Regions from separate parts of the Enterobacter cloacae complex sp. HYC003_NIDB genome, predicted to be linked through region 4. Evidence: predicted binding sites of a transcription regulator. Region 4 holds the regulator's gene; each other region holds the start of a gene.
What was found. Region 4 encodes PhoB, which activates phosphate uptake and scavenging genes when phosphate is short. Its sites were predicted from a motif close to CTGTCATAAAACTGNCNNAT; they were not measured.
Positions count from the first base shown of each region.

Region 1 (5,819 bases), 1.1 Mb from region 4:
TCGCCGCCCACGTGTCGGAAATCCTGCCCCTTCACGAAATAGAAAATGTATTCGCAAATGTTCTGGCAACGGTCACCGATACGCTCGATGGAGCGCGCACAGAACAGCGCGGTCAGTACGCTTGGAATGGTACGAGAATCTTCCATCATGTAGGTCATCAGCTGACGCACAATGCCTTCGTATTCCTGGTCAACTTTCTTGTCTTCACGGTAGATACGGACCGCTTCGTCCAGATCCATGCGCGCGAAAGCGTCCAGCACGTCGTGCAGCATCTGCACGGTGTGGCGCCCGAGAGACTCCAGGCTCACCAGCAGCGGCTGGTGCTGCTGGGAGAATTTCTCCAGCGCGGTACGGCAGATTTTATCCGCCACGTCACCGATACGCTCCAGCTCGGCGATGGTTTTGATGATCGCCATCACCAGACGCAGGTCGCTCGCCGTCGGCTGACGCTTCGCAATGATGCGCACGCAGGCTTCGTCGATGGCGACTTCCATCATATTGACGTTGTGGTCGCCTTCAATAACGCGCTTCGCCAGCTCGCTGTCCTGGTTGTGCATCGCCGTGATCGCGTCAGAAAGCTGCTGCTCGACCATGCCGCCCATGGTCATCACCTGGGTGCGAATGCTTTCCAGCTCTGCGTTAAACTGGCCGGAAATGTGTTTATTAAGATTGAGGTTGTCCATGGTTTCTCCACATGCACTAAGGCAAATCAACCGTAGCGGCCAGTAATATAATCTTCGGTTTGTTTCTTCGCCGGACGAGTGAACAGCGCGTCCGTATCGCTGAACTCAATCAACTCGCCCAGATACATAAACGCCGTGTGGTCAGAACAACGTGCAGCCTGCTGCATGTTGTGGGTCACGATCACCACGGTGTAATCCTGCTTCAGCTCGGTGATCAGCTCTTCGATACGCCCGGTTGAGATCGGGTCCAGGGCTGAGCACGGCTCATCCAGCAGCAAGACTTCCGGGCGAATGGCGATACCGCGCGCAATGCACAGACGCTGCTGCTGACCACCGGAGAGAGAGTACCCACTCTGGTGAAGTTTATCTTTGGTTTCGTTCCATAATGCGGCCTTGGTCAATGCCCACTGCACGCGCTCGTCCATATCCGCACGGGAGAGCTTCTCAAACAGACGCACACCAAAGGCGATGTTGTCATAGATCGACATCGGGAACGGCGTGGGTTTCTGGAATACCATCCCCACTTTCGCACGCAGCAGGGCGATATCCTGGGTATTGGTCAGGATGTTGTCACCGTCCAGCAGAATTTCACCTTCTGCGCGCTGCTCCGGATAGAGCGAATACATTTTGTTAAAGGTGCGCAGCAGCGTGGATTTGCCACAGCCGGACGGACCGATGAATGCCGTTACCTGGTTCTTTGCGATATCCAGGTTGATATTCTTCAGGGCATGGAATTTGCCGTAGTAGAAGTTCAAATCACGAACCTGAATCTTACCCGGGGCAGTATCAACCATACTCATTGACTCATTTCCTCATTCGGCGCCACGGTGTGCCGCGCCGTAAAAATTTAACCGTGTTTCTTCTTCGCGAAAATGACGCGCGCCAGAATGTTCAGCAACAGTACGCAAAGGGTGATGATCAGCACCCCGGCCCAGGCCAGCTGCTGCCATTCCGCGAATGGGCTCATCGCAAATTTAAAGATCGTCACCGGCAGGTTGGCGATCGGCTGCATCATGTCCGTGCTCCAGAACTGATTGGAGAGGGCGGTAAACAGCAGCGGTGCGGTTTCACCGGCGATACGGGCGATAGCCAGCAGGATACCGGTCATGATCCCCGAGACGGACGCTTTCAGGGTGATAGCCGAAATCATCTTCCATTTAGGCGTACCCAGCGCGTAAGCCGCTTCACGCAGGCTGTCCGGCACCAGTTTCAGCATGTTTTCAGTGGTACGAATAACGATAGGCACCTGCAACAGCGCCAGCGCAATCACACCCGCCCAGCCGGAGAAGTGTTCCATTTGCGCCACCACGATGGTGTAAACAAACAGACCCACGACAATCGACGGGGCAGAAAGCAGAATGTCGTTAATGAAGCGGATGACTTCAGCGATCCAGGACTTGCGGCCATATTCCGCCAGATAGATACCCGCCATGATGCCCAACGGCGTACCGAAAACAGTCGCCCACAGGATCAACAGGCCGCTGCCCGCCAGAGCGTTTGCCAGACCACCACCCGCCGTGTTCGGCGGCGGCGTCATCTCGGTGAACAGCGCCAGGGACATTCCATCAATACCCCGGGTGATGGTGGACATCAGGATCCAGATCAGCCAGAACAGGCCGAACGCCATCGTCGCCATGGAAAGCGTCAACGCAATGCGGTTTTTAATCCGGCGCTTTGACTGCATTTTGCGACGGGATTCCGCAAGCTGAGCGGTGTTTTGCATGTCGAGAGTTGCCATTAGCGTGCCCCCTCGTTTTTAGCCAGACGCATAATCATCAGCTTGGAGATAGCCAGCACAATAAAGGTGATAACAAACAGGATCAGACCCAGTTCCATCAGCGCGGCGACGTGCAGCCCGGATTCCGCTTCGGCAAATTCGTTCGCCAGCGCAGAGGTAATACTGTTCCCCGGCATATAAAGCGAGGCGCTGTCGAGCTGGTAGGTGTTGCCGATGATAAAGGTGACCGCCATGGTTTCACCCAGCGCGCGGCCTAAGCCCAGCATAATGCCGCCAATCACCCCGTTTTTGGTGAACGGAAGAACGATGCGCCAGATAACTTCCCAGGTGGTGCAGCCGATGCCGTAGGCGGACTCTTTCATCATCACCGGGGTTTGTTCGAAGACATCGCGCATGACCGCCGCAATGTACGGAATAATCATGATGGCGAGGATCACACCTGCCGCCAGAATGCCGATACCGAATGCCGGGCCGGAGAACAGCGCCCCCACAAACGGAATGGCAGAGAGAACGTTACCGACCGGCTCCTGGAAGTACGTCGCAAACAGCGGCGCGAAGATAAACAGGCCCCACATGCCGTAAACGATACTTGGGATGGCCGCCAGCAGTTCAATGGCGATACCCAGCGGACGTCGCAGCCAGCCTGGCGCCAGTTCCGTCAGGAACAGGGCAATACCAAAGCTCACCGGAACCGCAATCAGCAGGGCGATAAAAGAGGTCACCAGCGTGCCGTAAATCGGCACCAGCGCACCGTAAATATCGTTCGGCGCATCCCACTCTTTGGTCCACAGGAAGGCGAAACCAAATTTTTGAATGCTCGGCCAGGAGGAGAAAATCAGGGACACGATAATGCCGCCCAGCAGCAATAGCACAATCAGCGCAGCCAGTTTCACCAGCGCGCTGAAAATCATGTCACCTTTTTTACCCGGAGGGTTAAATGCAGGCTTGGTTGCAGCCATAAATTACTCTTCTGTTTGAGACGTTTTTACGAATATGCCCGGCGGCGCTGACGCTTACCGGGCCTACAGAGTAACCGTAGGGCGGGTAAGCGCAGCGCCACCCGCCATCTTCGTTAAATATATCCTGTTAGTACAGCGCTTTACCGCTGCTGTCTTTCACGTTGGTTTTCCATGCAGCACGGATCTGCTCAACCACGCTGTCTGGCAGGCTGGCGTAATCCAGATCGTTAGCCTGTTTGCCGCCATTTTTATATGCCCAGTCGAAGAACTTCAGCACTTCAGCACCCTGCTCAGGCTTCTTCTGCTCTTTGTGGACCAGAATGAAGGTGGTAGACGTGATAGGCCATGCATCGTCGCCTTTCTGGTTGGTCAGGTCCTGCGCGAAGGATTTGCTCCAGTCAGCGCCTTTCGCGGCGTTGGCGAAGTTCTCTTCGGTCGGGCTAACCGGTTTGCCGTCGGCAGAAACCAGTTTGGTGTAAGCCAGGTTGTTCTGCTTAGCGTAAGCGTATTCTACGTAACCGATGGAGCCTGGCAGACGCTGTACAAAGGCTGCGATACCGTCGTTGCCTTTACCGCCCAGACCGGTTGGCCAGTTAACGGTAGAGCCGGAACCGACTTTAGATTTCCACTCTTCGTTCACTTTCGCCAGGTAGCTGGTGAACACGAAAGAGGTACCAGAGCCGTCAGCACGACGAACCACCGCGATATTCTGCGAAGGCAGCTTAACGCCCGGGTTCAGCTTAGTGATGGCTTCGTCATCCCATTTTTTGATTTTGCCCAGGTAGATGTCACCCAGGGTTTTGCCGTCCAGCACCAGCTCGCCTGATTTCAGGCCAGGGATGTTAACAGCCAGCACAACGCCGCCGATCACGGTCGGGAACTGGAACAGGCCTTCCTGATTCAGTTTCTCATCAGACAGCGGAGCGTCGGATGCGCCGAAATCAACGGTATTCGCGGTAATTTGTTTTACGCCACCGGAGGAGCCGATACCCTGATAGTTGACCTTGTTACCGGTCTCTTTCTGGTAGGTATCCGCCCATTTGGCATACACCGGCGCAGGGAAGGTTGCACCAGCGCCAGTCAGGCTTGCTGCTGCAAAGGCAGAGAAAGCGCTCATTGATAAGGTCGCGGCGACAACAGTTGCGACAGTGGTACGCATAACTTTCATAATGTCTCCTGCAAGGATTTCGTAAATCATTGTTTAAGTGGCTACGATGAGCAAAATAGGACAAACAGGTGACAGATAAATGTACGAAATATGACAGTTTTATGACAAAGCCAGCGATGGATGTAACCACATGAAAAATAAAGCCATTAATTCACAGCATGGTCATATTTTTGTCATCTTTTTTGCAATGAATCAGTTTTAGCGTAGCTGATATGACAACGGCTGTCATAAACAGCCGTTGTCATTTTAATGAGCGATTTCAATCGTCAGAGTTGCCGTTGCATTGAACTGGCCTGGTTTGGGCCTCGCTCCTGTCGCGCTGGCAGGCGCGCTTGAAAATGTCAGCGTGCCCAGCGTATCCCCCATGATGTCGGGAATTTTAGTCGTTTCCGCTTCAAGGGCACCGCCATTCGTATTCACTTCCCGATTATATTTATCGTAGACTTTAATTCCTACGTCTTCGTTGTCCGTCGCAATCATCGAATTATCAGAAGCCACGGCTGAGGCATGCAGGGTTGCGTCGAGCTTGTCGTAGAACATCATATTGGTGCATTTGATGTTCACGGTACGAGTGATTTTGCGATCGGTCAGCGCTTTCCCTTTCGTCGACGAAAACTCTGACGCCAGGATTTTATTGAAATCAAAAACAATGGCCTGCCCCTCGTCAATCTCACAAGATTGAGGAACCGTCACTGTTCCCTGAACAATCACATCAGAAATAATCTCATTCGAAACAGTACGCGGGTCGATCGTGGCATAGATATTCGCCACCAGCGTCGCCGGGATCGTCATCACCCCGGTAAAGGCTTTTTTGACGTACAAATAGACCAGCCCCGAGCCGCCACTATAAAACGAGGTGGCAGAACTCACGCCGTTATGACATTGATAGGGAGTACCGGTTTTATTCGGCAGATGATCAAAAGGCACGGCCGTATAACCGACACCGAGTATGTAAACAAGCAAGCCAATATCAACGTTTTCATTCAGGTTAAAATAGGCGACATTGTTCCTGCTTCCCGCTGGCTCCAGCGCCGGATTAACGACGCTGGTTATATAGGTGTGATCGTAACTCTGATTCGGCCCGGTCAGACAATAGCAAGTACCTTTAAACGAGGTATTGTTGTTATTCACATCAATAAGCGTTGTCGTCCCGGCTATATTGTCCGTAATGGAAAACTGCTCTGTAAAATTGAGGTAGTTATGATATTTGCCATTGTCTGGCACACAATAACCGGTTGGGGCCGCATGCGCATAAAAGACGCAGGTCAGTA
Region 1 covers NZ_CP114220.1:4,872,151-4,877,969, forward strand. Annotated here, with positions in the region: gene phoU (phosphate signaling complex protein PhoU) at 1-683, opposite strand, end outside; gene pstB (phosphate ABC transporter ATP-binding protein PstB) at 710-1,483, opposite strand; gene pstA (phosphate ABC transporter permease PstA) at 1,531-2,421, opposite strand; gene pstC (phosphate ABC transporter permease PstC) at 2,421-3,380, opposite strand; gene pstS (phosphate ABC transporter substrate-binding protein PstS) at 3,508-4,548, opposite strand; gene O1722_RS23375 (fimbrial protein) at 4,795-5,819, opposite strand, start outside.
Region 1: pstS (phosphate ABC transporter substrate-binding protein PstS) is a predicted target of PhoB. The motif match lies at 4,637-4,656, and genes of this name have one in related genera.

Region 2 (5,819 bases), 460 kb from region 4:
CTGACGGGCATCGTGACAACAACGGACAACGGCGGCTCAACCGGGCGGATCCGACGTGCTGAAGGCGGGATTGCCTGGGGTGACATGCGCAATTGCCTCAACCAGCTTATCACGGAGCCAAGCGTGGCCTCGGCGATGTTTGAGTACCGTTTTGGCGGAAATGGTGAACTTTCAGGCCATAACCTTGGAAATCTGATGTTAAAGGCGCTGGATCACCTGAGCGTGCGCCCTCTGGAAGCGATCAATTTAATTCGTAACCTGTTAAAGGTGGATGCATTCCTGATCCCGATGTCTGAACAGCCGGTGGATTTAATGGCGATCGATGCCGACGATCACGAAGTGTATGGTGAAGTGAATATCGACCAGCTTCTTCTTCCGCCAAAAGAGCTGATGACCTACCCCAGCGTACCCGCAACGCGTGAAGCGGTAGAAGCGATTGCCGAGGCCGATCTGATCCTGATTGGGCCGGGAAGTTTTTACACCAGCCTGATGCCGATCCTGCTGGTGAAAGAGCTGGCGCAGGCGCTGCGCAGAACGCCTGCGCCCATGGTCTATATCGGTAATTTAGGCCGCGAACTCAGCCCGGCGGCGGCAAGCCTGTCGCTGGCGGATAAGCTGGACCTGATGGAACAGTACGTTGGTAAGAAAATTATCGATGGTGTCGTGGTCGGGCCGAAAGTGGATGTATCGGGGATTGGCGATCGCGTGGTGGTGCAGGAGCCGCTGGAAGCCAGCGATATTAAATATCGCCACGACCGCCATTTGCTGCGCGAGGCGCTGGAGAAGGCGATTCAGGCATTAGGTTAGGTTCGTTTTGTGCGGCCTGATGCCCTCACCCCGGCCCTCTCCCACAGGGAGAGGGCGAAAACGCCACCGGGCAAAAAACTACGATGCCGCAATAAACAGATCCCGCAGCTGATGCAGCTGATCGCGGATTTGCGCGGCCTCTTCGAACTCCAGGTTCTGCGCATGCTGCATCATCTGCCCTTCCAGCTCGTGGATCTTTTGCTGCAACGCTTTCGGCGTCAGCGCGACGGTATCCTCTTCCACCACTGAACGGGCCTTGCTGCGGCCTTTCGCTTTGGTCTTCGCAATGTTCTGACCCAGCGCCAGGATATCCACCACCTTCTTGTTCAGCCCCTGCGGCGTGATGCCGTGCTCTTCGTTGTAGCGCTGCTGCTTCTCGCGACGACGTTCCGTTTCGCCAATCGCTTTGGCCATCGACGGGGTGATTTTATCCCCGTACAGGATCGCCTTCCCGTTGACGTTACGCGCGGCGCGGCCAATGGTCTGGATCAGCGAGCGCTCGGAACGCAGGAAGCCCTCTTTGTCCGCGTCCAGAATCGCCACCAGCGACACCTCAGGCATATCCAGCCCTTCTCGCAGAAGGTTAATACCGACCAGCACGTCGAACTCGCCCAGACGCAGATCGCGGATGATCTCCATACGCTCCACGGTATCGATATCCGAGTGCAGATACCGCACCTTCTCACCGTGTTCTTCCAGATACTCCGTCAAATCTTCCGCCATACGTTTGGTGAGCGTGGTAACCAGCACGCGCTCGTTGATGGCGGAACGGGCACGTATTTCCGAGAGCAGATCGTCCACCTGCGTCGCCACCGGACGCACCTCGATAATCGGATCCAGCAGCCCGGTCGGACGCACCACCTGGTCCACCACGTCATCACCGGATTTTTCCAGCTCGTAGTTGCCCGGCGTGGCCGATACGTAGATGGTCTGCGGAGCAAGCGCCTCAAATTCTTCAAACTTCATCGGACGGTTGTCCAGCGCTGACGGCAGTCGGAACCCGTACTCCACCAGCGTCTCTTTACGCGCGCGGTCACCGCGGTACATCCCGCCGATCTGGGGGATCGTAACGTGGGATTCGTCGATCACCAGCAAGCCGTCCGCCGGAAGGTAGTCAAACAGCGTCGGCGGCGCTTCGCCCGGCCCGCGCCCGGAGAGGTAGCGCGAGTAGTTTTCGATGCCGGAGCAGTAGCCCAGCTCGTTCATCATCTCCAGATCGAACTGGGTACGCTGGCTCAGGCGCTGCTCTTCCAGCAGCTTATTGTTCGCCAGCAGCACCTTGCGGCGGTCCGCCAGCTCGGTTTTGATCTCTTCCATCGCCTGCACAATACGCTCGCGCGGTGTTACATAGTGCGTTTTCGGGTAGATGGTGAAGCGCTGGATCACCGACTCGACGTGACCGGTCAACGGATCGAACAGCGACAGGCGTTCAACCTCTTCGTCGAACAGCTCCACGCGCAGCGCCATATCGTCCGACTCCGCCGGGAAGATATCAATCACCTCGCCGCGCACGCGGAAGGTCCCGCGCTGGAACGCCTGATCGTTACGGGTGTACTGCAACTCCGCCAGACGGCGCAAAATCGCACGCTGATCGATGATCATCCCCTGCGTCAGGTGCAGCATCATCTTGAGATAGAGATCCGGATCGCCCAGGCCGTAGATCGCCGACACCGAGGCCACCACCACCACATCACGACGCTCCAGCAGCGCCTTGGTCGCCGACAAACGCATCTGCTCGATATGTTCGTTCACCGAGGCATCTTTCTCGATAAACGTGTCGGAGCTGGGAACGTAGGCTTCCGGCTGGTAGTAGTCGTAGTAGGAGACGAAATACTCCACCGCGTTTTCCGGGAAGAACTCTTTCATCTCACCATACAGCTGCGCCGCCAGCGTTTTGTTCGGCGCGAGAACCATCGTCGGACGCTGGAGATCGGCAATGACGTTGGCAATGGTGAAGGTTTTGCCCGAACCGGTAACCCCCAGCAGGGTCTGGTGCGCCAGCCCGTCCTCCAGCCCCTCTTCCAGGCGACGAATAGCCTCGGGCTGATCCCCGGAAGGACGGAAAGCAGAATTCAGTTTAAACGGTTTACTCATGGGCGACGACCTGATGACAGAATAAGCGGCAGGTGAGTAATTTTACTCGTTGTGGCCAGGATTGCCAGTAAAAAACACTGGATGAAAAACCAGTAGCGTGTCAGGATATTTAGCGTAGCGCAGAGAGGATTAGTGCGTTCGCGAGCCAAATTTCGACTGTGACAAAATAAAACACCAGCCTCAGGGGGTTATCCCCAGAACTATTACTTTTTTAACATTTGTCAAGGGCGGTTATGAAAGTTTTATGGCAACAGGTCTCGCTGGCGTTGAGGGAATTGCTTTTATCTAATTCGTTAAAAAATAAAGACTAATTTATTAAGCCGCGTTTCGCATCAATTTGGTTGTAACCCGCGTATTCTCTCGCTTATCGCGGGTTTTCTAACTCTAATGCACAAGGTTATCCACAGGAATAGTGGATAACTGCCTCCAGCCCGTACAGCATGCACTCCAGCAAATTCCCGGTTTTTCCCACGAAGCGGCAGTAAAAAATTTTTATCACTCTTTTTTGCCTGGAAAACGTTCATTTTTTCATAAGCGACTGGCGAGATCTTAATCACAATTCTGTCATTTCTCCTGCACCACAATTCGACATACGCAGCACCGGGAGTGTGCAATTCGTATAAACGTTCAGCTTTTGATAGTGAGTTATTCCTAAAAATGGCCTTTTTTTAATCATTATGAAGTTCCTGGCAGGCGTTTTGCAGACATCACTCTGTGCATCACCCCACACATTTTTAAGGAGAGAAAGATGTTGAGTCTGCGTGCTGTAAATCAGTTTTACGGAAGCCAACATACGCTATGGAACGTGAATATCGATTTCCCGCAAGGCATCTGTACGGGCATTGTTGGCCTGCCTGGCATGGGCAAATCCACGCTTATGAACTGCATTACCGGAAAGGTGCCCGTCGAGAGCGGCACCATCATCTGGCATGAGGCTGGCGCGCCGCCGCATAACTTGCTCAACCCTGCGTCCGCATTCCCGGCGCCGCCGACGATAGGCTACGTCCCGCAGGATCGGCGAATATTTTCCCAGCTCACCGTCGATGAAAATCTGCATATCGCTATGCGGGCGACGGGGAAACCCGACCCGGCATCAAAAAGTGACGTGTATGCCCTGTTTCCGGAGCTCTATCCGCTGCGACAGAGCCGTGCCTCTGCGCTGTCCCCTGACGACCAGTATCAGCTGGCCCTCGCCAGTGCGCTGGTTAATCGTCCGCGCGTGTTGATTCTGGATGAGCCCATGCATGGCGCAGGGCACGGTTTCGCGCGCAGGCTGGGGCAGTTGCTGGTGCGGTTGAATCGGGAGCTGGGAATGACGGTGCTGTTAGCGGAGCAACAGCTGTCGTTTATCCGCCGGGTAGCGGATCGTTTCTGCATGCTCTATCGCGGACGTAACGTGGCACAGGGCCACGTTAACGAGCTGGATGACGACCTTATTGCGCACTGGATGGCGCGGGACATAAGGCGCTGAGGTCGAGATAGCGTCCGGTTTCCGCCTGCTCTGCGCCGTCGGCAAGCCACGGGATCTCGCCGAGGCACGGCGCAGGCAGCACCCGCTTCAGCGTCGCCAGATACTCAGCATGACGTTTACCCGGCGCTACCACGTCATTGGCAATCCACCCTGCCAGACGCAACCCGGCCTGCTGCACGGCCTGGGCGGTCAGCATGGCGTGATTGATACAGCCAAGCTTCACGCCAACCACCAGAATGACCGGAAGCTGCTCGGCCTGCACCCAGTCAGCAAATGTCTGCTCGTCGGACAGCGGGGTAAACCAGCCGCCAGCCCCCTCCACCAGCACCCAGTCGGCCTGCGTTTCCAGGACGCGTAACCCGGAAGAGAGCACCGAAAAATCAATCGGACGATCTTCATCGACGCTGACGATGTGCGGCGAGGTGGGTTCAGCAAAGGTATAGGGGTTCACCGCAGAATAGGCCAGCGTAAGGCTGCTGTTACGCTGTAGCGCCAGCGCATCGGTATTACGTAAGCCTTCCGGCGTCATCTCGCTGCCGGAGGCTACGGGCTTATACCCGGCCGTTGTTTTCCCCAGCAGACGCGCCGCCTGTAACAGCGCGGCGCTGGCAACCGTTTTACCGACTTCAGTGTCCGTGCCGGTAACAAAATAACGTTCAGTCACGTTCAATAATCCCATGAAAAAGATGATAAGAGAGCGGGAACCGGCCCCGCTCCTGCGGCCAGGCCAGCTCGAGACGCTGGAGTTGGCCGCGGGTAAGGGGTTTCTTCTCCCGTCCGGCGTGCAGGTGCGTCGCGCCTATGCCCTTAAGCGATCGCATGGCGCTTAACGCATCGCTAAATTCGAGGGTGACGGTCTGGACCATGCAGCGATAGCGCCAGCCTGCCAGCGCCTGAGTGACCTGTTGGTGCGAGAGAAACCGGTTGGCGTGCGGCTGCGCATCCACTGCCCTCCACGCCTGATTCAGCTCTGGCAACGAACTTTCCAGCAGGGTGGTAAAGGCCACCGCTCCGCCGGGCCGTGCCACACGGTAAAGCTCGCGTAGGGCCTGCGGCAGGCTGGCGCACCACTGCACCGCCAGATGGCTCCAGACAAGGTCAAACAGCGCATCCTCCAGCGGGATGGCCTCGATATCGGCCACCAGATAACGGTCTGCTGACTGCTGCTGGCGGGCCTCATCCAGCATCTGCGCGGATAAATCCAGCGCCGTGACGTGGCTACCCGTTGCGCGCCAGTAGCGGCTATTGCCGCCAGGCCCGCAGCCAGCGTCGAGCACCTGCGCAAAACGCCCCTCACCGAGCGCGGCCAGCAGCCCGCGGGCGCTCAGGCGTTGCAGCTCATCGTGCTGTGAATAGCTTTGCGCTGCCCGGCCAAACGCGGCGGCAACGGCCTGTTTATTGACAGGAGACATACAGTGCCTCCAGAAGCGTATCGATATCCTGCGGC
Region 2 covers NZ_CP114220.1:3,354,496-3,360,314, forward strand. Annotated here, with positions in the region: gene yvcK (uridine diphosphate-N-acetylglucosamine-binding protein YvcK) at 1-807, shown strand, start outside; gene uvrB (excinuclease ABC subunit UvrB) at 886-2,901, opposite strand; gene O1722_RS15995 (ABC transporter ATP-binding protein) at 3,650-4,372, shown strand; gene bioD (dethiobiotin synthase) at 4,335-5,036, opposite strand; gene bioC (malonyl-ACP O-methyltransferase BioC) at 5,029-5,784, opposite strand; gene bioF (8-amino-7-oxononanoate synthase) at 5,768-5,819, opposite strand, start outside.
Region 2: uvrB (excinuclease ABC subunit UvrB) is a predicted target of PhoB. The motif match lies at 3,133-3,152, and genes of this name have one in related genera.

Region 3 (5,819 bases), 390 kb from region 4:
GATCTCGCTCAGCTGTTCAACACCAACGGCTTTATGCTGGAAGAGAACGTCACCGCGAAACCGCGCTTCCACTTTATGTCCGACAAGCAAAACGACGTGACGTCGATTGTGGTGGAGCTGGACTACCCGGTGGACATCAGCGAGGTCTCCCGCGTGATGGAGAACCTGCTGCTGTCATTTGCCGACAAGCTGCTGCGCTATAAAGGGATGCTGTGGATCGACGGCGAGCCGAACCGCCTGCTGTTCCAGGGCGTGCAGCGCCTGTACAGCGCCGACTGGGATCGCCCGTGGGACGATGAAGCGCCGCACAGCGTGATGGTGTTTATTGGAATACAGCTGCCGGAAGAAGAAATTCGGGCAGCGTTTGCGGGGCTGAAGAAATAACCTCACCGATCATCCCCTCCCCCTCGCGGGGAGGGGGTTAGGGTGAGGGGGAAACTTATTTCAACGCCTCCGTCAGCGTCACAATCCACAGCTCGCTGTCGGACTCCGGTTTCTTCAACGGCTTCACGCTGAGGGTGGTTTCAACCGGTTTGTCATCCAGCGTCAGCGCCCCCTGCGCGTTCACCCGATAATCCTTGAGCTTCTTGCCTTCGACTGGCTTCTGCATCGCCACCTTCACGCCAAAGTCATTATCGTTCGCCACTGCCAGCGTTTTGCTGTCAATCAGCGCCAGCCCTTCGGCCTTTTCCTGCTGCCAGCCCAGCGCACGCAGATCGACCACCTGCGTTTTTTCCGCAAGCGTGATGCCGCGCTGCGCCAGCGTTTTCTCATCATCAAACTCCGGGTATTCGCCCGGCTTGTCGAAGGCCGCCAGATCGCTCGCCTTGCTCAGATCAACCCTGTAGATGAGGTTACGCATTGCGTCATTTTTATCCTCGCCCTGTTCAATCAGCAGGATGGTGTGGTTATCCAGCGCCACTATGTCGCCGATTTTGGCGTCGCTGTTTTTGCTGTAGGCCGCGCTGTCGACAGGGTAGCCATACATCGCGGTTTTCCCGGTCGCCGGATCGAAGCTCACCAGACGCGTAAACAGCGCCTGTTTTTTGCTCTTCCCGTCGATATCCAGCGTGCTTTGCACGGCGGCGATAATGCGTCCGTCCGGCATGCGGGTCAGCCCTTCAAAGCCCCGGTTTGCCTGACGCCATTTGATAACGTTTGGCAGACCGCCCGCGATGGATTTCTCCCCTTCCGTCGCCTGCGGACCGTGGATCGCGAGGATTTTACCTTTACTGTCGACGTTAATCAGGAACGGGCCATACTCATCGCACAGCCAGTAACCGCCCTTCCCGTCCGGCGTGATGCCTTCCGTATCCAGCCCGCGGTTATCGCCTTTCAGCACTTTTAAGGTGTCGCTTAGCGCGACTTCATTGGTAGATCCAATCACGCCGCTTTGCAGCGGCAGGCCGTTGATCTCGCCTTTATCATCATGCAGCGGTCGCGCGTCCACGGCCTCCGCTTTGCCGTTTAGCACACGGATCGTCATCAGCAGCGGGGCGAAATCCGGGGTAACAAAGATTTTGGCATCGTTTTTCCCCATTTTTGGCGAATCCGCGTTAGGACCGCGATCGGTCACGGTCGCAAACGTCAGCGCATCGCCCTGCTTGCCCGTGAATAACAAACCCGAACCAATCCCCACCGGGAGCCCGTTCGGGAATGCGCTGGCAAACGCACCGCTGTATTTGACATGCGCGCCTTCGGGAAAGCTGACGACGTAGCGCTCCGCGGTTGGCTGTGCCGCCAGGCCAGAGAAAGAGAGCGCACAACCGACTAGCACAGGAATAATTTTTCTTTTCATATTGTTAGCATCCAGTAAGTGAAGCCAACAACGTAATGAAGAAACGTGTCAGAAAAATGACATGTAAAGACCCTGAGGGACGTATATCAATCACCAGAAATGTAAACCTCTGTCTTTATCTGTGTCAGCTGAAATACTTTTGGAAATTATTAGAAACCCAATTAATTCATGGCGAAGGACTATTTGCGCCTCGTTCATTTTACGTTTAGCCAGGAATGTAAACTGTCCCTAAACGCGAATGTATTGGGCATTGACGATTTGCCATATAAACAATTCACCAACATTTACCATTCAAAAACCCAACATAAACAGCATAAAAATGCGAGACATATCACATTTGCAGTCATAAACATCGCTTGTTAAGGTGCCCTCAGATTAATTTAATGACGAGGAAACACTCATGAAAAAACTTAACGTCCTGATCCTTTCTGCTCTGACCGCCGTATCGGGCTCCGCACTGGCCATGGGTGGCAGCATTGAGCAGGGTAAAAACTTTACTAACCTCAATCTGGAAATGGGGAAATCCTCATCTGGCCTGTATGCGGAGAGCAACTGGCTGAAAAACACCGATGACGGCACCCAGACCGGCGGCGTTGGGGCAGGCTACAACCTGGAAGTGGGTCCGGTGATGCTGAACGCTGGCGCGAAAGCCATCTATATTGGCCCGAAAAAAGGCGATAACGGTGTGGCGTTCCCGATTGGCGGCGGTGTTAACGTTGCGCTGACGGACAGCATTCACGTGTTTGGTGAAGGTTATGTGGCGCCAGACGGCCTGAACAACAGCGTGAAGAACTATGTGGAAGCTAACGGCGGCGTAAGCTGGACGCCAGTCAAACCTGTCACGCTGAAAGTGGGCTATCGCCACGTGAGCGTAGACGGTAAAGACGGTCGTCCAAACCACACGCTGATCGACGGCGCATATGTAGGCGGTGGAGTGTCCTTCTAAGCCTGTTTGCGCGTTTCGCCCGGCGGCGCTACGCTTGCACGGGCCTACAATGTAGGGTGCAATGTATTAAAATTATTGCACTTTGTAGGCCGGTTAAGCACAGCGCCACCCGGCAAGAAAAGCGGTGCAACGGTTAATGGCAAACCTGCCGGATGGCAGGTTTTTTATTACCGCGTTACTTGCGAACGACCACCAGCTTCTGGTTCACAAACTCTTTGATCCCCAGGTCCGACAGCTCGCGTCCGTAACCCGAACGTTTTACGCCTCCGAACGGTAGCTCTGCCGCAGTGTCGGTGAGCCAGTTGATGTACACCATCCCGGTCTCAATGCGCGACGCCATTTTCTTCGCGCGCTCGATGTTCTGGCTGAACACCGCTCCGCCCAGTCCGTAGTGGGAGTCGTTCGCCAGGGCAACCGCCTCGTCGTCGTTTTTCACCACATAAATCTGCGCTACCGGGCCAAAGAACTCCTCGAAGTACGCCGGGTTATCACGCGAGATATGCGTCAAGATGGTCGGCTCAAAGAAGCTTCCGTCACGCTGAACCGGCTTGCCGCCATGGTGCAGCTTCGCGCCATTTTTCACCGCCTCGTTAACCTGTTTAGTTAGCGTCTCCAGCGCGTCTTTGGATGACAAAGGCCCCAGCGTGGTGCTTTCGTCCAGCGGATCGCCAATTTTCACCTGCTTAAACGCCTCGGTGAATTTGCTCAGGAAGGCGTCTGCAATCTTTTCATGCAGGATAAAGCGCTTCGCCGCGGTACAGACCTGCCCGGCATTGTTCAGCCGCGCGTTAACGCCGATCTTCACGGCTTTATCCAGGTCGGCATCGTCCAGCACCACGAACACGTCGTTCCCGCCCAGTTCCAGGGTCGATTTTTTGAGGTGCTTCGCAGCCTGTGCCGCAACCACGCTACCCGCTTTTTCTGAACCGGTCAGCGCCGCCCCCTGTACGCGATCGTCGGCGATAATGTTCGCCACCTGTTCGGACGAGATAAACAGGTTGGTCCACGCCCCTTCCGGCGCGCCCGCTTCACGTACCAGCTGTGCAAAGGTCTCTGCACAGTGCGGCACGATGCTGGCGTGCTTGGCGATCACCGGGTTGCCCGCTGCCAGGTTTGGCGCCAGAACGCGCATCAGCTGATAGTACGGGAAGTTCCATGGCTCGACGGCCATCAGCACGCCGATGGGGTGATGTTCAACCCATGCTTCCCCGAGTTCAGAGTCATACTTCACCGGGGCCAGGAACTGCTTCGCGTTGTCCGCATAGTAGCGGGCGATTTGCGCGCACAGCTTCACTTCGCCGCGGCTTTGTTCGATGAGCTTACCCATCTCCTGACTGGCGATTTTCGCCAGATCCTCCACGCGTTCGTCGATCAGGTCCGCCAGCTTATGCAGCACCGGCAGGCGCTGGCTTATGTCGCCTTTCGCCCAGTCGGAGTGATAGAGCGCATCGGCTGCCTTCAGCGCCGCTTCAACGTCTGCGTCAGTGTGAGAGGGATATTCTTTGATGAGCTGGTTCGTGGCAGGATTTACTGTCTGGTAAGCCATATCGAATCTCCTTGTTTTACCGCTTAGGGTATTAAGGGTAGTCAATCTGACTGGCTTTGAAGGTAAAGTTGGGTATATACGGAGGGTTCTTAACAAGACGCTGCCAGGCGATGCGCAGACATGGTATAAAAAATGCTCATCAATGGAGTTCCTATGACCGATACCCGCCACATCCGCCAGACCTTTAACCGCGCAGCAGGCCTTGAGCTGCGCAGTACGTGGCAAAGCACCCGGGCATATAAACGTCATTGCCATCCACAGCTCTCCATCGGCGCGATTGTGGAAGGCCAGACCTGCTGCGTAAGTCATGGCAATGCGTACGTTCTTGATCCCGGTGATCTTATCGTGATCCCGGCTTATGCCCCGCACAGCTGCAACCCCGTTGTCGGGAAGCCGCGCAGTTACCATATGCTCTATATCGACACCGATCTTCCCCTGGCGCTACAGGTTATTCGCGATCCCACGCTCTTTAAGCACTTTCTTGCCGTTGTCGGGACGATGTCCTCCGCATCCGTGGAGACCCTGCTTTCTGCCCTTCCCCGTTGCGCGGGTGAGATGAATGCACCTCGCTCAACCAGTCAGCAGGTTCAGCAGGCGTTACTCTCCGACCTTGCCGCACCGCCTTCCCTTGACGAACTCGCCCAACGATTCTCACTGCGCAAGGAGACGCTGATCCGCACTTTCAGGCAGGATACCGGCCTGACGCCGGGCAGTTTCCTCAACATTTCGCGCGTGGAGTACGCCAAAGCGCGGCTGCGCGCGGGGGATAATATCGCCGACGTGGGCTACCAGAGCGGGTTTGCCGACCAGAGTCATTTTCATAAGACCTTCGTGAATTATACCGCTGCCACGCCGCGCCAGTACGCCACGGGCCGATCAATATCAGACAATAATCAGGATACGTAACGTCGTAAGGTGACCTCAGATTTGTCACTGAGGTCGCTATGGAACTGTTATTTCCCTCCGCCTTTCTTGCCCTGGCGCTGGCGCATTTTGTTGCCCTGTTAAGCCCGGGCCCGGATTTCTTCCTGCTGGTAGGCTACGCCGCCCGCTACCGGCTGCGCGGCAGCGCCGGATTGTGTCTCGGCATCGCAGCAGGTAACGGGTTGTATATCTTACTGGTGATTATCGGCTGGAGCGCGCTGCGCCAGTTTGGGTGGCTGTTTACGCTTATCGAACTGTCCGGCGCGCTGTACCTGCTGTGGATTGGCTCGCATCTTGTGCGCAGCCGCCCGCAGCCGCTGGCGCTGGAAGAACCCCGCCAGCGCTGCCCTTCTCTGCGTAAGCAAATCCTGCTGGGGCTGGGTTCGGCGCTGTTAAATCCCAAAAACGCGTTGTTCTACCTGGCGCTAATGACAGCGTTACTCGGGCCGGACGTCACACTGCTTCAGCAGGCGACCTGCGGCGTCTGGATGGTGATGGTGGTGCTGGTATGGGAGCTGGCGCTGATATCGCTGATGGGGTTACCGGCGGTTCAGCGAAAGCTCAGCCGTTCGCTCTGGCTGATAGAGCGAACGGCGGGGGTGGTA
Region 3 covers NZ_CP114220.1:4,208,126-4,213,944, forward strand. Annotated here, with positions in the region: gene yjiA (GTPase) at 1-384, shown strand, start outside; gene O1722_RS20165 (esterase-like activity of phytase family protein) at 440-1,798, opposite strand; gene O1722_RS20170 (YfaZ family outer membrane protein) at 2,199-2,744, shown strand; gene O1722_RS20175 (NAD-dependent succinate-semialdehyde dehydrogenase) at 2,920-4,290, opposite strand; gene O1722_RS20180 (helix-turn-helix domain-containing protein) at 4,444-5,196, shown strand; gene O1722_RS20185 (LysE family translocator) at 5,235-5,819, shown strand, end outside.
Region 3: O1722_RS20165 (esterase-like activity of phytase family protein) is a predicted target of PhoB. The motif match lies at 1,844-1,863, and genes of this name have one in related genera.

Region 4 (5,819 bases):
AAAACCACGGGGCCTTAAGCCCCGTGGTTAAACAATTTGTTGCCGTTGATTAATGGGCGTTGGATGTCACCTGACGCCCTGCCGCACGGTCCCAGATAATCGCCAGAACCAGCGCTACAACGGAAGGCATCAGCCAGGCCAGGCCCTGCTCGGACAGCGGCAGACGCTGTGTCCAGGCTGGCAGGATTTCTGCAAATGCTGATGCTTTGATCCCGTCAAGGATACCAAAAATCAGGCTGATAAACATGGCCGGCGCAATAATTCGCGTCGAGTTATGCCACCACGGGCGGGTGAAGCTCAGCACCACCAGCACGATACATGGCGGATAGATCGCCGTCAGCACCGGAATTGACACCTGAATCAGGTGGCTCAGACCGAGGTTTGACACCGCCATGGAGAAGATGCCGAGGATAAACACCAGCGTGCGGTAAGAGAGCGGCAGATACTGGGCGAAGAACTCCGCGCAGGCGCAGGTCAGACCCACCGCCGTCACCAGACAGGCCAGGAAAATCAGCGCCGCCAGCAGCATGCTGCCTGCACCACCAAAGGTATGCTGCACGTAAGCATGCAGGATCGCCGCGCCGTTTGCGCTCTGATCGACCAGCGTTGCGCTATCTGAACCCAGACGGAACAGCGCCAGATACAGCAGCGTCAGGCCGACACCGGCCATCAGGCCAGCCCAGATGGTGTAGCGAGTCAGCAGGCGCGCTTCGGTCACCCCGCGGGAACGCGCGGCGTTAACGATAACGATACCAAACACCATCGCACCCAGCGTATCCATTGTCAGATAGCCGTTCACGAAACCGTTTGAGAACGCCGCGTTCTGATAAGCGTCCATCGCGGAGCTGATGGGCCCCGCAGGCCAGACGATGGCCGCAACCGCCAGCACGATCAGCGCCACAATTTTCAGCGGAGCCAGGAAGTTACCCACGGTATCCAGCAGTTTGCCGGGATAGAGAGAAACCAGAATCACGATGGCGAAGTAAATGAGGCTGTAAATAAACAGCGGCATCGCGCCGTCACCGGTCAGCGGGGCGATACCCACTTCAAAGGAGACGGTCGCCGTACGTGGGGTCGCGAACAGCGGGCCAACGGCCAGATAGCAGACGGTTGCCAGCAGAACGCCAGCCACTTTGCCAATCGGGGTGCTGAGGCTGTCCACACCGCCACCGACTTTCGCCAGCGCGATAACGGTCAGTACCGGCAGGCCCACGGCAGTAAGCAGGAAGCCAAACGCAGCCGTCCAGACGTGTTCACCCGCCTGTAAGCCAACCATTGGAGGAAAAATGATGTTACCTGCGCCAACGAACAGCGCAAATGTCATAAAGCCCAGCGCGATAATGTCACGCGATTTCAAGTGATGGGTCATAAAACCTTACTGCCTGTGGATGTGGTGTTGAATACGTTGAGATTTTCGCCATCCCTCACGGGACGATACAGCGGAAAATTTGCTCAATTTCAGCGGGATATGCTCCCGTCCTGGCGTGGCGAAGAATTGTTTTTCGATTTACCACGCAAATACAGTCGGTCTGACAGTATATGGGGGGCAATTTAAACGCTTATAACGTTTAAAGGCAAGAAGGGATCGTAAAACCAGAACAATATGCCAGCATGAAAATTCAGACCAAAATAATATGCCATGTATAAGAAAAACTCATGGCTAATCATGCGAACAAAAAAGCACCAGCCGTATAATATTCATCCGCGTTTCGCTTGACTGCAAAGCAAACGGGCCAGCAATCGCTGGCCCGTGGAAAGGTAGCCTGACACATCTGCCGTCAGGCGCTTTTTTTGGCAATTAATCGTTCCGGAATCACGAAGCTAAAGCGCGTGCCCTTACCCAGGGTGCTTTCGATATTGAGCCGGCTTTCGTGGTGGCTGACGGCATGCTTCACAATTGCCAGTCCCAGTCCGCTCCCGCCGGTCTGCCGCGAGCGCGCCTTATCCACCCGGTAGAATCGTTCGGTGAGACGCGGGAGGTGCTCGGGCCCGATCCCCGGCCCGTTGTCCTCGACGCTAAACTCAGCGCCCGCCGGGGTATGCTGCCAGCTCACCGCGATATGCGTCCCTTTCGGGGTATGATTCACGGCGTTATAGACCAGGTTTGAGATAGCGCTTCGCAGCTCATCTTCACTGCCGAGCACTTTCAGCGTGTTATCAACGTCAAAACTCAGGGTGTGCTGATTATGACTCAGCGTTTGGGCTTCGCGCTCCACCACCCGCAACATCATCGGCACATCAATGATGTCGTTTAGCGCCAGCGACGGGGCAGCCTCAATCTTTGAAAGCGTCAGCAGCTGTTTGACCAGCCCTTCCATGCGGAACGTCTGCTCCCGCATGGTATGCAGTGCTTTCTCACGCGGCGCCCCCTCAAGCGTTTGCTCCTGCATCATCTCCAGGTAGCCCTGAAGCACCGTCAACGGCGTACGCAGCTCGTGGCTGACGTTGGCAAAGAAGTTACGTCTCGCGCCCTCAAGCTGGTGCATCTGGGTAACGTCCCGCGCTACCATCAGCCACTGCCGATCGCTGTAGGGCATCACGCGGATTTCCAGATGGCGACCGTTATTGAGCTTCAGATTGTGCGGGCGCGAAAAATCCCGCTTTTTCAGATACAGCGTGAACTCGGGATAACGCAGAAGGTTCAGGATGTTCTGACCATTATCATCCGGCCAGCGCAGGCCCAGCAGCTGTTGCGCGAGGCCATTACACCAGAAGATTGTCCCTTCTTCTGTCGTCAGGATCACCGCGTCCGGCAGCGACTCCGCACCGCTACGAAAGCGTTTGATCAGGCTTCCCAGCTCACGACGGCGCTTTTTGTTACGCATCTGCATCTGGTGCAGGCCGTAGAGTAGCGGTTCCCAGCTCCCGCTTCCCGGCGGGGGTGTCATACTTCTGTCGACCCACAGCCACCAGGAGAGACGCAGTAAATTCCAGAAATGCCAGACGAGCAATCCCGTCACGGCCACCAGTAAAAACCACGGCAGATAGCCAAAGATAGCCCCCAGAATGAGGGCCGGAATACAACATAAGATCAGTTCAAAGACGAGCCTTTTCCATGACAGACGTTCCAGCACGCGTCACACTCCTGTCATTGTTCAGAAACGGGTCGAGAAACGATAACCCGTGCCGCGGACCGTCTGTACCATGCGATCGTGGCCGCTCAGTTCCAGCGCTTTACGCAGGCGGCGAATATGGACGTCAACCGTTCGGTCTTCGACATAGACGTTAGTTCCCCAGACGTTATTCAGCAACTGTTCGCGGCTGTAAACGCGCTCCGGGTGGGTCATAAAGAAGTGCAGGAGTTTAAATTCGGTCGGTCCCATATCGAGGGGATTTTCACCGGTCATGACCCGGTGTGAGGTAGGATCCAGGCTCAGCCCCTGCATCTCAATCACCTCTTCCACCGCCATCGGTGAAATACGGCGCATCACGGCTTTGATACGCGCCACCAGCTCTTTCGGGGAGAACGGTTTAGTGATGTAATCGTCCGCGCCGGTTTCCAGACCGCGCACGCGATCCTCTTCCTCACCGCGCGCCGTCAGCATTACCACCGGGATATCGCGGGTCATCGCCTCGCGTTTGATATGCTTGATAAACTGCAATCCGGAACCGCCAGGCAGCATCCAGTCCAGCAGGATCAGATCGGGCCAGGGTTCATTCAGCTGGTTCACCGCGCTGTCATAATCTTCCGCTTCAACCGGCTGGAAGCCATTTTGTTCAAGCACGAAGCACACCATTTCACGGATCGGAGCTTCATCTTCTACGACCAGAATACGTCTCGCCATACTTTGCCCTGTCTTATCGTATTTAAGTTACAAGTCTGTAATGCGGCGTCATTATGCGTCAGATTTATGACAGATTTATGAAAAACATTACCACTATAAATAGCAAACTGTTGTTTTATTACAGCGGTTATTTTCCGTTCCCCGAACGTTTATAATCCTGCTTTCTTATTATTGCCACGGATCTTTTATGCGCATACTTCACACCTCAGACTGGCACCTGGGTCAAAATTTTTACAGCAAAAGCCGCGCCGCGGAACATGAAGCGTTCCTGAACTGGCTGCTGGAGACGGCTCAGGCTGACGAGGTGGACGCGATTATTGTGGCGGGCGACATTTTTGATACCGGATCGCCGCCGAGCTATGCGCGTGAGCTGTACAACCGTTTTGTGGTCAACCTCCAGCAAACCGGTTGTCACCTTGTGATTGTCGCCGGAAACCATGACTCGGTGGCGACGCTGAATGAATCCCGCGATATTCTGGCGTTCCTCAATACCACCGTGGTGGCCAGCGCCGGACACGCGCCGCAGATCCTGAAAAAACGCGACGGCACGCCGGGCGCAGTGCTGTGCCCAATTCCGTTTTTACGCCCGCGCGATATCGTGCAAAGCCAGGCAGGTCTGTCCGGCAGCGAAAAACAGCAGCATCTGTTGCAGGCCATCACCCGCTATTATCACCAGCAACATACGGAAGCCTGCGCCCTGCGCGGCGATCAGGCCATTCCGATCATTGCCACCGGACACCTCACCACCGTCGGAGCCAGTAAGAGTGATGCGGTGCGCGAGATCTATATCGGTACGCTGGACGCGTTTCCGGCGCAAAACTTCCCCCCCGCCGACTACATTGCCCTCGGGCATATTCACCGGGCGCAGATCATCGGCGGCTGCGAGCATATCCGCTACTGCGGCTCGCCCATTTCGCTCAGTTTTGACGAAACGGGCAAAGCCAAATCCGTGCATCTGGTGAGCTTCACCGGAGGCAAACTCAGCGCCGTTGAGACGCTTGAGGTGCCGGTCACCCAGCCGCTGGCGGTGCTGAAAGGCGATCTGGCCGCCATTACCGCTCAGCTTGAGCAGTGGCGCGGCGCAGCGCTTAATCCCCCCGTCTGGCTCGATATCGAAATCACCACCGACGACTACCTGTACGATATGCAGCGTAAAATACAGACGCTGACGGAAGACCTTCCCGTGGAGGTGCTGCTGGTACGCCGCAGCCGCGAGCAGCGCGAGAAAATACTGCTCAACGCCCAGCGTGAAACGCTTAGCGAACTTCGGGTTGAAGAGGTGTTCGCGCGGCGGCTTGCGCATGAAGAGGTGGACGAGGCCAGACGCACCAGGCTTAACGAGCTGTTTGCCCAGACCCTGCATTCCCTCCATGACGAGGACGAAAACGCATGAAAATTCTGAGCCTGCGCCTGAAAAATCTGAATTCGCTAAAGGGTGAGTGGAAAATTGATTTCACCGCGGAGCCGTTCGCCAGCAACGGACTGTTTGCCATCACCGGCGCAACCGGCGCGGGTAAAACCACGCTGCTGGATGCCATCTGCCTGGCGCTTTACCACGAAACGCCGCGTCTTAATAAGGTCTCTCAGGCGCAAAACGACCTGATGACGCGCGATACCGCCGAATGCCTGGCGGAAGTAGAATTTGAGGTCAAAGGCGTTGCTTATCGCGCTTTCTGGAGCCAGAACCGCGCCCGCAACCAGCCGGACGGGAACTTACAGGCACCGCGCGTTGAGCTGGCCCGCTGCGAAGACGGCAAAATTCTGGCCGACAAAGTCACGGATAAGCTGGAACAAACCGCCGCGCTTACCGGGCTGGACTATGGTCGCTTTACCCGCTCGATGTTGCTCTCTCAGGGGCAGTTTGCCGCCTTCCTGAATGCTAAACCGAGCGATCGCGCAGAGCTGCTGGAAGAACTGACCGGCACGGAAATTTACGGCCAGATTTCCGCCATGGTTTTTGAAAAACACAAAGCGGCACGTAACGCGCTGGAGGTGTGCGAAGCGCAGGCCGCAGGGGTTGTGCTGCTGAGCGAG
Region 4 covers NZ_CP114220.1:3,817,547-3,823,365, forward strand. Annotated here, with positions in the region: gene brnQ (branched-chain amino acid transporter carrier protein BrnQ) at 50-1,369, opposite strand; gene phoR (phosphate regulon sensor histidine kinase PhoR) at 1,779-3,074, opposite strand; gene phoB (phosphate response regulator transcription factor PhoB) at 3,096-3,785, opposite strand; gene sbcD (exonuclease subunit SbcD) at 3,973-5,178, shown strand; gene sbcC (exonuclease subunit SbcC) at 5,175-5,819, shown strand, end outside.